3 linked regions of the Caldalkalibacillus thermarum genome follow. The protein of the gene in region 1 interacts with the protein of each later gene in a pairwise test. Links are inferred from orthologs where the notes say so. Each region holds a gene or a part of one and is shown on either strand. Other genes may lie near its edges. The genes, in order: IEW48_RS00765, ftsZ and ftsA.

Region 1 (5,827 bases):
TAGAGTGGGCATTGCTACCGGAGATAACATTTATCCTATCCTGGATGAATTGCAGGAAAAAGGCATCTCGCTGGCCGATTATGAAACAGGTGAGCCGTTCACCAAGTCTAAAGAGGAAATTTTATTTGCCAGCGCTTATCTGGGGGCCTGGCCCATTGTGGAATGTTTAAAACAAGGGGCCGATATCGTCATTACCGGCCGCACCACCGATACAGCCCAGTTTTTGGCCCCTATGATCTATGAACTGGGCTGGGCCGAGGATGATTGGGATAAGTTGGCCCTGGGTGTGCTGCTTGGGCACTTGATGGAATGCTCCGGCCAGGCGACAGGGGGCAACTTCAGCGGAGACTGGTGGAACATTCCCAATATGGAGAACATCGGGTACCCCATTGCGGAAGTGTATGCAGATGGGACGGCGATCATCACCAAGCCGGACAATACGGGGGGCAGAGTGTCCATCGATACCTTAAAGGAGCAATTTTTATATGAAATTCACGATCCCTCCCACTATGTCACCCCTGATGTGATCGCCGATTTTTCAGCCGCCCGTTTTGAAGAAGTGGGTCCAGACCGGGTACAAATTTCCGGGGTGAAAGGAAAACCCAAGCCTCCTACCTTAAAAGCGATCATGGGCTATCCCAACGGGTATATGGGAGCGGGCATGATCGGCTACTCTTGGCCTGATGCCTTGAAGAAAGCGAGAAAAGTGGATGAAATTATCCGCAAGCAGATTGAACTGTATGAGCTGAAGGTGAACGATATCCATACCGAATATATTGGCTACAATTCGATCCACGGCCCGCTGGCCCATCCAGTGGATGAAGAACAGCTGAACGAGGTTTATGTGCGCATTGCCGTGCACACCGACACCAAGGAGGAAGCCGTTCAGTTTGGCCGTCTCTTTCCGCCCCTTGCCCTGAATGGGCCGCCGTTTGTGGGTGGACTGGCTAACATGTACACCGTGCGTCAGCTGCTTGGTTTGTGGTCCGTCTTAATCCCCAGAGCTGAAGTTGAATCCCGCGTCCAAATTAATGTGGAGGAGGTTTGAACAGTGGCCAAGGTGCAATTGCGTTATGTGGCCCAGGCCCGTTCTGGAGATAAAGGCAATACGTGTGACCTGGGCCTGTTTGCCAAAACCAAAGAAATGTATGAAGTATTTAAACGGGAAGTCACGCCAGAAAAAGTGAAAGCCCATTTTGCACCGCTGGTGAAGGGGGAGGTGAGCCGCTACGAAGTACCCAATGTTTATGCCCTTAAATTTGTCCTGGAAGATGCGCTGGGGGGAGGGGCACCGTCATCCTTGAGAACGGATAACCTGGGCAAATCGTTCGGCTCCAATCTGCTGCGGATGGAGATTGAAGTGCCGGATGAGTTGTTAACCGAGGAACATTGTATCCAAGTTCCTCCCCGTTAAAAGTTGAGTGCCAACTCCCTAGCGGATGACCACGGGCATAACAACTGCCGGAAAGCGGGCTGTTTGACGGCCTGCTTTTTTAGTTACTAAAACATGTGCCTGTGAACCAGTCTACCTCTGCTAAAGAGGCAGGCCTTATGCTAGAATGAAAGAGTGGATGAGCATGACAAGGAGGGACCCATGGTGGAGAGCAGGGTACAGAAGAAGCCAAAGGAACGGATTAAACAAGCTGCACTGGATCTCTTTTATTACCAGGGATTCCACTCCACCACTGTGCGCCAAATTGCCCAGAGGGCGGGCGTCAACCCGGCCATGATCTCTTATTATTTTAAGGGGAAGAGGGGACTCCTGGAACAATTAATGGTTCAATTTTATGAAGAATACTTCAACGTGATTGAACAGCATCAAGCTGATGACATAGACCAGGGGCAGTTAACACCTTATCAACGTTTGCTGTCTACCCTTTCAGCCAGCTTTAATTATTTATTTGAACATTATCAAATGACACGGTTTATCTACAGGGAATTAACTATTGACTCGACATTGATCAGGGAAATTATGACGGTTTACCTTGGCAAAGAGAAATATTATTATATAACTTTGTTAGAGGAGTTAAAACAGGCAGGTACTTTACGAAGCAATGATGTGGAAATGATTACTTTGCAGCTTTTAAATACATTGTACATGCCCTTTTTGCAACCCCAGATGATCCGCAAAGTGTATTATATTGAACCCCACTCCGATGAGTTTAAGCAACGTTATTTGGAGCAGCTAAATTTTTTTGTAGAAAATTGTTGCCGATAGCAGGGATTTTGTATAAAAACATCGAAATAAAGGACATATTCTCGATCGGAAAAAGCTCTCAAACCGGATATGTACTTTAAATACAGCAGAGAAACAACAAGGGTTGATGAAGGTGGAGATCCTCCTATGTGGCTGATAATAACGTTATTATTGATTATTTGTGTTTTTTTGCTCTATTTGGCAGGTTTGCTTTACCGCCGTCGGATTTACCAGCAGGTAGACAAGCTGGAACAGTGGAAAAACGATATTGAAAACCGTCCCGTCGCCGATGAATTGGCTCGTTTGAAAAATTTAAAACTGGCTGGTGAAACGGAAGCCAGCTTTGAAAAGTGGAAGTCACAGTGGGAAGAAATTGTGACCGATATCTTGCCAGATCTGGAAGAAATGCTGATTGACATCGAAGATTATGCGCTGCGGTTCCGTTTGGTCACGTGCCGTCAGCTTTTACAAGAAGCGCAGGAAAAATTATGGAGCGTTGAAGAAACGTTGGAAACGATCAAGGAAGAGATTGATCAGCTGACTGACAGCGAAACGAGCAACCGGGAAAAAATGACAGTGTTGCACGAGCAATTACAAGAGTTAAAGCGTTTATTACACAAACATGCCATGGGTCTGGGCATTTCCTATCCGGTGTGGTATGACAAATATAAGCAGGCTGTTGATTGGTATCATCAATTCCAGGAGGAACATAACAACGGCAATTATTTTCAGGCTCGGGAGTTGCTGAACAAGGTTGATCAGGCCTGTCAGGAACTGTACGAAGCCATAGAGGTTTGCCCCAATATCATCCGCACCATCGAGCATGATATCCCCCGCAAGCTGCAAGAAGTTGAAGAGGCCATACAGGAAATGGAAAGGAAAGGGTATCAGGTAAGCCACACGGGAGCCGAAGAGCAGCTGGCCGAAATGCTTAAATCCAAGCATCAAGTTGTAGCTTACATGCAAAACGGAGACATTGAGAGGATGAAACACTGGCAAGACCATGTGCTTGAAGGGATTGAAGAAATCTATCAGCGTTTGGAACAAGAAGTGGAGAACAAGGCTTACGTGATCGAGAAATTGGGGCAACTGGATGACAAGCACGCGGCGCTGCTGGATAAATTTAATGAATTGAAACGCACGGTGTCCGAATTTAAACTGGCCTATTCCTGGGATAGCGAATGGGAAAGCAAACATGAAACATTGCAAAAAATGTTTAAGGCCTTGCAGCATACCTATGATGCTCTAAAAGTAGATCCCGAAAAAATGCATCAACTGTATCCTGCTTTGAAACCTGAACTGGAACGATATTTTAAACATTACGACCAGCTTTTGGAAAAAACTGCAGCCTTTGAAGAAGAAATTCAAACCATCCGTAAGGACGAATTGGAGGCCAAAGCGGAAGCTCAAGAATTAAAGCGGAATCTGACTAAAGTAAGGGTCAACTTGCGTAAAAGCAATCTGCCTGGTCTTCCTGATCATGTACAGTCCGGCCTGAACATTGCTGCCGAAGCCTTACAGGAGCTGCAGGCCTCATTAGAACAAACCCCGATTGACATGCATCGGGTTCAACATCAGTTGAAAGAGGCTAAAACACAAGTGCAGTCCATTTCCCAAGTTGCGTCGATTGTTATCGAGTTAGCCCAAAAAGCGGAGCAATTGATTCAGTTCGGGAACCGATTCCGCCGGGAGCATGCAGAAGTTAGAGAAATACTGGAAGATGCCGAACAGGCTTTCAGGGATTTGCAGTTCCAGGAAGCGGTTGAACTGGCGGAAGAAGCGTTGGATATCGCCGACCGCAACTGGCGGAAGAAGCTTGAAGGGAAGCAGAGTGTTTCAGTGTAATAAGGGGAATATAAAGGTCATATAGCTGTGTAGTAAAGGGAGCGTTAGGCTCCCTTCTTTTTGCAGGTGTCATATGTACCTTAGTGATCGACAGTGTGTGGATGGAGCCTAGATACCATCTGCCAACAGTTTATAGACAGCTTGCACATTTAACTGTGGTGGCCTTGTGCTTAATCTTTGCACTGGTTATTATTTCGCTGGGGATCATTGGGTTATCGGTCAAAGTTTTTGCCATTGAAAATGTTTTAAAGGGACTGTCCAACGAATAAAGTTTAGGACAGTCCCTTGATCAATTTCACTATCAATGTATGATGAAAAGCGATGCTCCCTCATCATTTACTGCTTATTTATTGTAACTCGGGAAATGGATCTCGTGAATTTGACCTGGTTCTTGTTTGATGGTTAGCTGCTCCAAAGCAGCCATTAATACTTTGGTTTGGGTGTGTTTATCATGAGGTTTGCCAAGGGAATGGCCAAACTCAAATTGCATCGGGTGTATGGCCCGAGGCGGCCGCATTAAACTGGATTGTTCCACGTCAAGGGTGATCAGCGTGGTTGGAATCCCTTGTGCTTCAATGGCGCGTTGTACTGTGACCACAGTACGGTGACAAAGCGGTCATCCAGCCGTGAGCAGAACACCGTCAGCTTGGGAGCGAACCACTTCCTTGACTAGAGCTGGAATAGTTTCTTCATTTATTTTCTTTAATCTCATCGAGTAACCCATCATGGTGATATGTTTTTCGGCCAAGCCCTTAATCTCTCCATCTGCAGCAAGTTCACGGAGCCGGTCAATGGGGAAAACACAGTTAATGTCTTCCTTGGGGGCATCCGTATTATAATGTTCCTTTGGTGCTGCATGTGTCACAGTCAGCTCGGCAGAGTTGACATCACCCGGAATGATACGGAAGGAGGCATCACCTACAGTCGGATCAGTGTTGAAGGGCTCCTGATCTTTATGGTGCACCCCGGCCGTTGAGACAATCATAATGTTCATCTCATGTAACGGTTTGGGGTTTGGTGTGTACGGTATTGCTTTTTTGGCGATTTGCATGATCCAACTCCTCTCCCTGGATTAATGATAACTGTAATCATCTCTATAAGAAATTATATCAAATACAAAATTATAATCAATATTAACTTATAATTATTATAAAATAACCAAATAACTTCTCGTTGTATGGAGTTACAGGATAATTAAGTGCAGTAATGCGATCCCTTATCTTGAGGTTGCCCCAGGTCAATTGAAGAGGTTTACCGGAGCGTATGACAATGCGAATAAGATCAGCGTGGCCATTCATGTGTATAAGCGTTGGGGATACGAGAGTAAGGAGATTACTGATGCGTTTGTGTTGGCACAGATCGCAAAGGGGGTTTTGGGGTGAGGGAGAGTTATCCCAGTTTCAGGAGAGGGTGTTAAGTAAAATAAGATTGATAGATAGAAAAGTAGAAAGTAAGAAATCTAGGAAAAAAGAAAGAAAGAAATAAAAGTAGTGATCAGGATGCAGATGGAGATGAGCTTGATGTCAGATGATTGGGGAGAAGCTAATCTTATGCGGTTTAAGGATCAATACCAATGGCCCGGGATCGGATCACCGGGCGAATTGGGTTGCTTGTTCAAGGTTTGAAAGGAAGGGTTAAAAGGTGGCCAGATGGTGGCACAGGTTGTGGGTGGAATACCACAAAAGATCAATTCTGAGGATGGCAAAGAAATAGGGTATCACGGTTATGCTTTTTCGGACCAGGAGATGCTTGAGACATTGGATGAGTTGGGGGTCACGCCGGAAA
Region 2 (3,264 bases), on another replicon or contig:
AGGATAGACCTCAGGCACCGGGGCCGGCTTGCCATGTTCATCAAGGGCTACAAAGGTTAAAAATGATGTGGCCGCTATCGTTTGTTCGTTTGAGCGGAAATCCTCGGTCATAATCTTGACAAACACTTCCACAGAAGTGTGACCCACAGAGGAAACGTATGCTTCAAGGGTGACAATATGCCCGCTTAAAATAGGCTTGTGAAAATGAACCCCGTCAATGGATGCTGTCACAATATCCCGTTGGGTATGGCGTTTTGCGGCAATGGCCGCCACTTCATCAATATACTTCATCAATAAGCCGCCAAACAATGTATTATGATTATTCGTGTCTCCAGGCAAAACAATCTTGGTCAGAACAGTGCGGGAGACATTCATGGAACGGCGTTCGCGGTTCAAGATCCATTTCTCCTTTTGCTGGTATGAGTACAGGGTCAATCAGTATGGTCCCACTGAGAAATTATATCATGAACAAGAAACCTTTAAAAGGGTGCGGGACAGCCACTCCAGTTTCCGGTTGGCCAGCTCATGGTCCATTGCCTGCTGATAAATCTCTCTTAATTCTTCTCTGTATTTTCTCGCCTCAGCCAAGCAGCCAATGCCCTGCTTGGCATGGGCTTTGTACAAGGTGCCCAATTCTTGTAACTCAGAGGCGTAAAGCTGGTCAATATCCTTGGTAAAGCAACAGGTGTACATATCTACAATCTCATCTTCAGGCCTGTCAGGCTCCAACTCATGGGGAGCGGTACCATCCACAATGGCCACCTTTAATTGGGGCAGAATGACCATATCCAAGCTGTTGGGATCAAAACCGCAGTGATACACCTCTGCCTCCAGGCCTTGCTCCTCTGCTTTTTGGGCCAGTCTCTTCAGCATGGTCGATTTACCCGATCCCGGCCTTCCTTTGATAATGATCCGTACTTCAACCCCCTCTGTCAGCTGGTCAATAAAGTGCACAACCCCCTCCGCTGTTGCAGCGCCGAAAAAGAGATGCCGCTGTCTGCCGGTTTGTCGTTTGTCATAGACAACAAACCGGTTGATCAGTTCAGTGGTCACTTCATTAGCAAGGGTGTAATCGAATCCTTCGGCATAGAGGGATTCCCTTTGCAAATGAAATTGTTTGGCCTTGGAACTGTCCAAAACACGGCCGTTTAAATGTTTGGCCCTCTTCCCGTAATGCCACACAACAATGATCAGCTCCTCATCATAGGTGTTTGCCCATATTAACTTATTCACCAGAGCCTGGTTGTGTTCACTCTCTTAGTTCCCTCTCTTTAATGAAAATGGGGCCGTTACCCAAAGAGAGTTAAAAAACTCTTTTGGGACAGCCCCATAAATCAGATATTAATCTGTTACCGGCTTATTTATTTGCCGCAATGACCTTATAGACTTATCTGCGCCGGTTACGATTGCGTAGGAAGGTAGGAATATCCAAGTCATTCTCATTGTATGTGGCATTGACTGCATGGATGTCTTCCTTGGGTTCCGTACGATGACTTGAGCTGTTGATAGGCATCCGCTGCTTTGATAAACCAGGCTGTGAGCGGTTGGTTTGCACCTCTTCGTCAAATCCCGTCGCAATAACCGTGACCACAATCTCATCCTTTAAGTCTTCATTAATCACCGCGCCGAAAATCATGTTCACTTCCGCATCAGAAGAAGCGGCAACAATATCAGCTGCTTCATTTACTTCATAGAGGGACAGATTCGTTCCCCCTGTAATGTTCATCAGCACCCCTTTAGCTCCTTCAATTGAAGATTCTAAAAGTGGTGAGCAGGTGGCTTTCTTAGCTGCTTCCACGGCGCGATTTTCACCGGAAGCCACACCAATGCCCATGAGTGCTGACCCTTTTTCGGTCATAATGGTTTTCACATCAGCAAAGTCCAGGTTGATCAAGCCGGGCACGGCAATCAGATCAGAAATTCCCTGTACGCCCTGGCGCAACACATTGTCCGCTTCTCTGAATGCTTCCAGCATTGGAGTGTTTTTATCTACAATCTCCAACAGGCGGTCATTGGGAATCACAATCAGCGTGTCCACTTTTTGCTTCAAATTTTCGATGCCCTGATTGGCATGAACAGCACGGCGCCGACCTTCAAAGGTAAACGGACGAGTGACAACGCCGACAGTCAACGCGCCCAATTCCTTGGCCACTTCTGCTATGACAGGGGCAGCACCCGTTCCTGTGCCACCGCCCATGCCAGCTGTGACAAAAACCATATCGGCACCTTTAAGAACATTTTCTATTTGTTCCCGGCTTTCCTCCGCTGCCTTTTTCCCTACTTCCGGATTGGCGCCTGCTCCTAAACCGCGCGTCAGTTTGGCACCAATTTGCAAGCGGTGTTCTGCCTTTGACAATTGCAGTGCTTGGGCGTCCGTATTCACCGTAATAAACTCAACACCTTGTACACCACTTTCAATCATGCGGTTGACAGCGTTGCTGCCGCCACCACCAACACCGATCACTTTTATACGTGCCAATTGTTGAGTTTCCATATCAAACTCTAACATAGCTTGCTCCCCCTAACTTGTCCCACTTTTAGACTTTATGACTTAAATAAACTCCTTAAACCAGTTTTTAAACTTTTCTTTTACACTTTGTTTGTAAGCTGGCCGTGTCGTTGGCTGAGACTCTTGACTTGTTGGCCGTTGATTCGGTTTTGCTGCTGACGCTACGGCCACTTCTTTTTCAGATTGTCGCATGTTTTGAAATGCATACTTAATAATACCCACCGCAGCGGTATAATGGGGTTCCCGGACCCCGATATAATCGGGTACCGCAATTCGAACAGCATTTTGAAAAACATCTTTGGCCAATTCCAATACGCCGGGCATGGCCGTTACGCCACCTGTTAATACATATCCGCCAGGCACCTCTGAGTAACCCATTCGCTTAACTTCCTTTTGAACAAGCTCAAACATTTCTGCCAAGCGAGGTTCAATAATATGGGCCAAATCCACTTGATTAAATTCTTTAAATGTACCACTGCCAATGCGGGGCACGGAAAATGTTTCCTCTTCTAATGCCTCGTCAATGAGGGCGCAGCCATGTTTCACTTTTATTTGCTCGGCAACATTACTTTGCGTTTTTAAACCGATGGCAATATCATTGGTAATATACTCTCCACCTACTGGAATAACCGTGGTATTGATTAATGTTCCTTGCTCAAAGACGGAAACGGTCATTTGGCCCGCCCCAATATCAACCAATACAATCCCCAGTGCTTTCTCATCTTTGGACAGGGCGATCGTGCTGGTAGCCAAAG
Region 3 (5,766 bases), on another replicon or contig:
TTCATAGAGGGACAGATTCGTTCCCCCTGTAATGTTCATCAGCACCCCTTTAGCTCCTTCAATTGAAGATTCTAAAAGTGGTGAGCAGGTGGCTTTCTTAGCTGCTTCCACGGCGCGATTTTCACCGGAAGCCACACCAATGCCCATGAGTGCTGACCCTTTTTCGGTCATAATGGTTTTCACATCAGCAAAGTCCAGGTTGATCAAGCCGGGCACGGCAATCAGATCAGAAATTCCCTGTACGCCCTGGCGCAACACATTGTCCGCTTCTCTGAATGCTTCCAGCATTGGAGTGTTTTTATCTACAATCTCCAACAGGCGGTCATTGGGAATCACAATCAGCGTGTCCACTTTTTGCTTCAAATTTTCGATGCCCTGATTGGCATGAACAGCACGGCGCCGACCTTCAAAGGTAAACGGACGAGTGACAACGCCGACAGTCAACGCGCCCAATTCCTTGGCCACTTCTGCTATGACAGGGGCAGCACCCGTTCCTGTGCCACCGCCCATGCCAGCTGTGACAAAAACCATATCGGCACCTTTAAGAACATTTTCTATTTGTTCCCGGCTTTCCTCCGCTGCCTTTTTCCCTACTTCCGGATTGGCGCCTGCTCCTAAACCGCGCGTCAGTTTGGCACCAATTTGCAAGCGGTGTTCTGCCTTTGACAATTGCAGTGCTTGGGCGTCCGTATTCACCGTAATAAACTCAACACCTTGTACACCACTTTCAATCATGCGGTTGACAGCGTTGCTGCCGCCACCACCAACACCGATCACTTTTATACGTGCCAATTGTTGAGTTTCCATATCAAACTCTAACATAGCTTGCTCCCCCTAACTTGTCCCACTTTTAGACTTTATGACTTAAATAAACTCCTTAAACCAGTTTTTAAACTTTTCTTTTACACTTTGTTTGTAAGCTGGCCGTGTCGTTGGCTGAGACTCTTGACTTGTTGGCCGTTGATTCGGTTTTGCTGCTGACGCTACGGCCACTTCTTTTTCAGATTGTCGCATGTTTTGAAATGCATACTTAATAATACCCACCGCAGCGGTATAATGGGGTTCCCGGACCCCGATATAATCGGGTACCGCAATTCGAACAGCATTTTGAAAAACATCTTTGGCCAATTCCAATACGCCGGGCATGGCCGTTACGCCACCTGTTAATACATATCCGCCAGGCACCTCTGAGTAACCCATTCGCTTAACTTCCTTTTGAACAAGCTCAAACATTTCTGCCAAGCGAGGTTCAATAATATGGGCCAAATCCACTTGATTAAATTCTTTAAATGTACCACTGCCAATGCGGGGCACGGAAAATGTTTCCTCTTCTAATGCCTCGTCAATGAGGGCGCAGCCATGTTTCACTTTTATTTGCTCGGCAACATTACTTTGCGTTTTTAAACCGATGGCAATATCATTGGTAATATACTCTCCACCTACTGGAATAACCGTGGTATTGATTAATGTTCCTTGCTCAAAGACGGAAACGGTCATTTGGCCCGCCCCAATATCAACCAATACAATCCCCAGTGCTTTCTCATCTTTGGACAGGGCGATCGTGCTGGTAGCCAAAGGTTGTAAAAAGATTCCCGCTACCGACAAACCCGCCCGTTCAACACAGCGGACAAGGTTATGTATCGCTGTTTTTGACCCGGTAATAATGGTGCCTTCCATCTCCAGGCGGACACCTATCATTCCACGGGGATCAGTAATTTCCTCCAGACCGTCTACAATAAATTGTTTGGGCACCACATCAATTATTTCTCGCTCTGGAGGAAGCGCCATCACTTTTGAAGCATCTATGACCCGGTTGATATCTTCTTCCCCGATTTCTCGGTCAGGGCTGGAGACAGCAACAACCCCTTTACTAGGAAGCAGCTGGATATGATTCCCTGCTATACCCACAAAAACATCTTGTATGGATAAGCCGACCATCCTTTCCGCATTATCCACTGCCCGGCGGATAGATTGAACGGTTAGATCTATGTCAACAATGGATCCTTTTTTTATGCCCTCGGAAGGACTTGTGCCTACACCAACAATATTAATCGTGTTGTTAGCCAGTTCGCCTATAATAACCCGTACCAAGGATGTTCCTATATCTAAACTGACAACATAACCGTTGCTATTCATGCTGTCGCACCTCCTCTGACATGATCGTCCCAGCGTTTCACAGTTCAATAAAACCAGATCAATATATCAACATTGTATCACAGATTTATACCATATACATTTTTAATTCAACATCTTTTAGCCATTTCCCTTTTTTATTCAAACTTTTTTCTCTTTTTTTGAAGCAACAGCCGACCCCTACACGGAAGGCTTCCCCGCCCGTTTGTTGAGCAAGATACGGCGAATCACAGCAATGTTATTAAACAGGCGCACACCGAAAGCAAAAATGGCGGCCAAATACAAATCAATACCAAGATGCACGCCCAAGAAGGCTAAGCCTACAGCCAAGAGCGTGTTAAAGAAAAAACCGGAAACAAAAACCTCAATATCAAAAGCCGATTGGAGATAGGCTCTCAACCCTCCAAACAGCGTATCCAAAGCTGCCAAAACGGCGATAGACAAGTAGTTGGCATAAGCCGGGGGAACGGTTAGGTTTGAAGTCAGCCCTAGCAAAATACCGACAACCAAACCGAGAACAGGAAGCCACTTCATCTATTGTCCTCCTTAACAGGCTTCAGGAATTGAAATTCAATGCTCTGGGAATAAGCAGGAACCGTCAGTAGTGCCTTTTCTTCGAAGGTGACATGATGACTGACCATATCAAAGTATTCTTCCAATCCAGCCAGCTTCAGGGCCGGGATCAGCGTGGAAGGATCGCCGATGACTTTAATCTCATATGGAGGGGAGACAGGAATGGTATTGATCAAGATCCTGTCTTGGACATTGCGGATCGCTGAAGTGGCAATAATGCGCTGCCCATTAATCGCAATCGCTTCTGCACCATAAGCATTTAACTCATTCACAATTAAGCGGAGATCTTCATCGTAGATAACCGGATCAAATTCATAAGCTTCTTTCCCCTCAAGCTCCCTCTGTTCAATGCGGATGATGAATCCTTTGCCCTGCACCTCTTCCAGGCCAATCATTTCCCTGAGCCTTAAACGTTCTTTCTCCATGACCTCTAAGGGATCTTGATCCTGAGCGAGGGACCTTTCATACTGCTGTAACAGTTGATTGTATTTCGCAATTTCTTCGAGCAGGGCTTGGGATCGCTCCCGTTCTTTTTTCAGCTCCAGACGCAAATCATTTAACCCTCTGGTTTCTCTTTCCTCTGGAAGGGAAGTGGAAGCATATTGAACAGCAACCATCAGCCCCAAAATAAAGCAGACAAAAGTAAAGGTTAACACCACCTTGAGATCCCTGGTCATTTACAACTCCCCTACGTAGGCAGGTAAAATAATCTCATCCTGTTTCTCAACTGTGACGGTGATGCCCCACGATTGGAGCAGCTCCACATATCCTCCTGGAAGATGGAGCGCCTGGTATAAAACGTCAGGGTCACCTACAGCTGCAATTTGAAAGGGGGCACTTGACTTGATCCCATTGACAATAATCGTCGGCCCTACACAGCGAATAGCGGTTGTCTGGACAAAACGCTGACCGTTAATGCTAACCCCCTCTGCACCAGCAGCAAACAATTCATTAACAACACCGCGAACATCCTGCTCATGGACAATATAGTCATTGGGATCAAGCGCCTCATCGGCATAGTCCTGGTCATCCAAGGTTACGATCACACCAGGCCCTTTTGCTTCTATCAGACCGGCCAAAAGACGGTAAGATTCGAGCTCTGAGTAAATTTCAGCCAATTTACTCTCCATCTGGGACATCTCTTCTTCCTTTTCGCTGACTTGAAACTGTAATTCCCTTAACCGTTCTTCCAGTTGCACGTTTTCTTTTTGGGCATCGATCAGTTTCTCCCTGAGTTGATCTTCAGCTTCCCAGTGTGCCACTGACTTGGAAGATTCCTCCTGCTCCAGTGCAAGCTCCTTGGTATAGTTGTATGAATAGGCTAACAAATACCCTGCACACAGCAACACAACCGTTAAAAGCAAGTGGATGCGCGTGACCTTAATGGCGATGCTCTTCTTCATCTTCCACCCCTTCTGTCTGGTCTTCTGTCTCGTCCGTTACTTCTCCCACTGGGCGTTCTGCCCAGGTTCCGTCTAGCAAATAAATGATGCCTTCATGTTGAGCACTTTCTTCTAGCTCTTCCCGGATATGGGGATACCAGCCCATTTGTTCACTGAAGCGCCGAATTGAAGTTCTGACCTCAAAACCATCCACCATATACAGTGTCAGCCGGTACGGATCAGAGAGGGTTGGCGTCAGGACAATCTCTGAGATCTGGCCGGTTACAACGGGAGACAGCTTGGTCAGCTCCCGGCTTAATTCGACCAAACCTTCCTGGTGGGGCCAGTCCGTTAGAATAGGATTTGTCACCCGTTCCCCTTCCCAGGTTTTATCTAAAATATGACCGTTACTTAAGACCGGAAACAACTCGCCGTCTTCTGACCAAAAGGCAACCACATCATGCTCTTCAACCGAAATGTACAGCCGGTTGGGAAACTCCCGTTTCACTGTAGCCTTCTTGATCTCCGGCAAAACCTCCAGTTTCTCTTCCACTTCCCCAAGGCGGAAGTCAAAATAGGACATGCCTTCTGTCAGCCCAGCCTGATTCAAAAGGCGTTCCCGGTCTGCCAGCCGGTTGTGTTCAATCACAATTTCGCCCAGACGCGACAATGGCGATTGCATGTAAATAATGACTAAGATAACCATAAAAAAAAGGATGGCTAGCAAGATAAACTGCCGGTTAGCTTTTTGCCGTCTCTGTTCTTTGTATCTAGGAATTCGATCATCAACAATCACTTTTTGTCCACTCATTACAAATTCCCATCCAATCACAAAAAAAGATGAACCGGTAAAAAAACGGCATATCGCATGCCGTTTTTGTCTGTATACCTGCTCTTCTGGTCTCTTCTTAATTATATCAGCATGTTAAAAACTGGACAATAGTCACACCTTGCCCCCTACACAATGAAGCGCACCACCATCACTCTTCACCAACAACTTCCACCTCAGGATGCATCTCAACGCCGTATTTTTCAGCAATCGTATCCTGAATATGCTTGATGAGCGCTAATACATCCTTTGCCGTTGCATTTCCCAAATTGACAATAAAATTGGCATGTTTGGTGGAAATTTGGGCATCTCCAATGCGAAACCCCTTTAATCCTGCCTCTTCGATCAAGCGCCCGGCTGAGTACGGTTTAGGATTACGAAAAACGCTGCCGCAGCACGGCTGTTGCAGAGGCTGGGTTTGTTTGCGGTAATCCTTATTCTGAGCCATTGTCTTCAAAATCTGTTCCCGATCGCCCTTCTTCAGCTTAAAGGTGGCCTCCAGACAAATACCTTTGCGCTCATTTTGTAAAATTGAAGTCCGATAGGAGAATTTTAGTTCTTCATTACTTAAGGTGGCAAGCTCCCCATCATCAAACAAAATTTGGGCAGAATGCAACACACGTGAAACATCCGACCCATGAGCCCCTGCATTCATGTACACAGCCCCGCCAACAGTACCGGGAATGCCACCAGCAAACTCCAATCCGCTTAATCCTTGCTTAGCTATAATTGTGGCCAGCTTGATGAATGAAAACCCGGCTCCTGCGGTCACCTTTTCACCCTCAATGCGCAGATAGTCCAGGCCTTCTCCAACTTTAATGACCGCGCCGCGTATCCCGCCATCCCTAA

The links.
Region 2: the proteins of IEW48_RS00765 (region 1) and ftsZ interact in binary tests that used the Bacillus subtilis proteins (3 or more experiments, as listed by UniProt). The link is inferred for Caldalkalibacillus thermarum from one-to-one orthologs.
Region 3: the proteins of IEW48_RS00765 (region 1) and ftsA interact in binary tests that used the Bacillus subtilis proteins (3 or more experiments, as listed by UniProt). The link is inferred for Caldalkalibacillus thermarum from one-to-one orthologs.

The regions. Positions count from the first base shown.
Region 1 is NZ_BMKZ01000001.1:145,258-151,084, forward strand. The notes cover bases 1,805-4,693. They hold IEW48_RS00765 (septation ring formation regulator EzrA), read left to right. Parts: upstream 1,805-2,344; coding sequence 2,345-4,042; downstream 4,043-4,693. Other genes in these bases: refZ (forespore capture DNA-binding protein RefZ), read left to right, coding at 1,805-2,218; IEW48_RS00770 (hypothetical protein), read right to left, coding at 4,386-4,640; IEW48_RS00775 (glycine/sarcosine/betaine reductase selenoprotein B family protein), read right to left, coding at 4,659-4,693. Outside these bases: IEW48_RS00750 (acyclic terpene utilization AtuA family protein), read left to right, coding at 1-1,048; IEW48_RS00755 (AtuA-related protein), read left to right, coding at 1,052-1,414; more of refZ, read left to right, coding at 1,598-1,804; more of IEW48_RS00775, read right to left, coding at 4,694-5,093; IEW48_RS00780 (hypothetical protein), read left to right, coding at 5,695-5,827. UniProt on the Bacillus subtilis protein: Negative regulator of FtsZ ring formation; modulates the frequency and position of FtsZ ring formation. Inhibits FtsZ ring formation at polar sites. Interacts either with FtsZ or with one of its binding partners to promote depolymerization.
Region 2 is NZ_BMKZ01000004.1:95,826-99,089, reverse strand. Bases 449-3,264 are described here. They hold ftsZ (cell division protein FtsZ), read right to left. Parts: upstream 2,510-3,264; coding sequence 1,388-2,509; downstream 449-1,387. Other genes in these bases: ftsA (cell division protein FtsA), read right to left, coding at 2,552-3,264; IEW48_RS02980 (hypothetical protein), read right to left, coding at 463-1,233. In the rest of the region: IEW48_RS02985 (acyl-CoA thioesterase), read right to left, coding at 1-396. UniProt on the Bacillus subtilis protein: Essential cell division protein that forms a contractile ring structure (Z ring) at the future cell division site. The regulation of the ring assembly controls the timing and the location of cell division.
Region 3 is NZ_BMKZ01000004.1:91,637-97,402, reverse strand. The notes cover bases 1-2,828. They hold ftsA (cell division protein FtsA), read right to left. Parts: upstream 2,137-2,828; coding sequence 865-2,136; downstream 1-864. Other genes in these bases: IEW48_RS02960 (DUF881 domain-containing protein), read right to left, coding at 2,664-2,828; IEW48_RS02965 (small basic family protein), read right to left, coding at 2,314-2,667; ftsZ (cell division protein FtsZ), read right to left, coding at 1-822. Also shown: more of IEW48_RS02960, read right to left, coding at 2,829-3,383; IEW48_RS02955 (DUF881 domain-containing protein), read right to left, coding at 3,384-4,109; IEW48_RS02950 (cell division protein FtsQ/DivIB), read right to left, coding at 4,087-4,899; murB (UDP-N-acetylmuramate dehydrogenase), read right to left, coding at 5,069-5,766. UniProt on the Bacillus subtilis protein: Cell division protein that is required for the assembly of the Z ring. May serve as a membrane anchor for the Z ring. Binds and hydrolyzes ATP. Also involved in sporulation.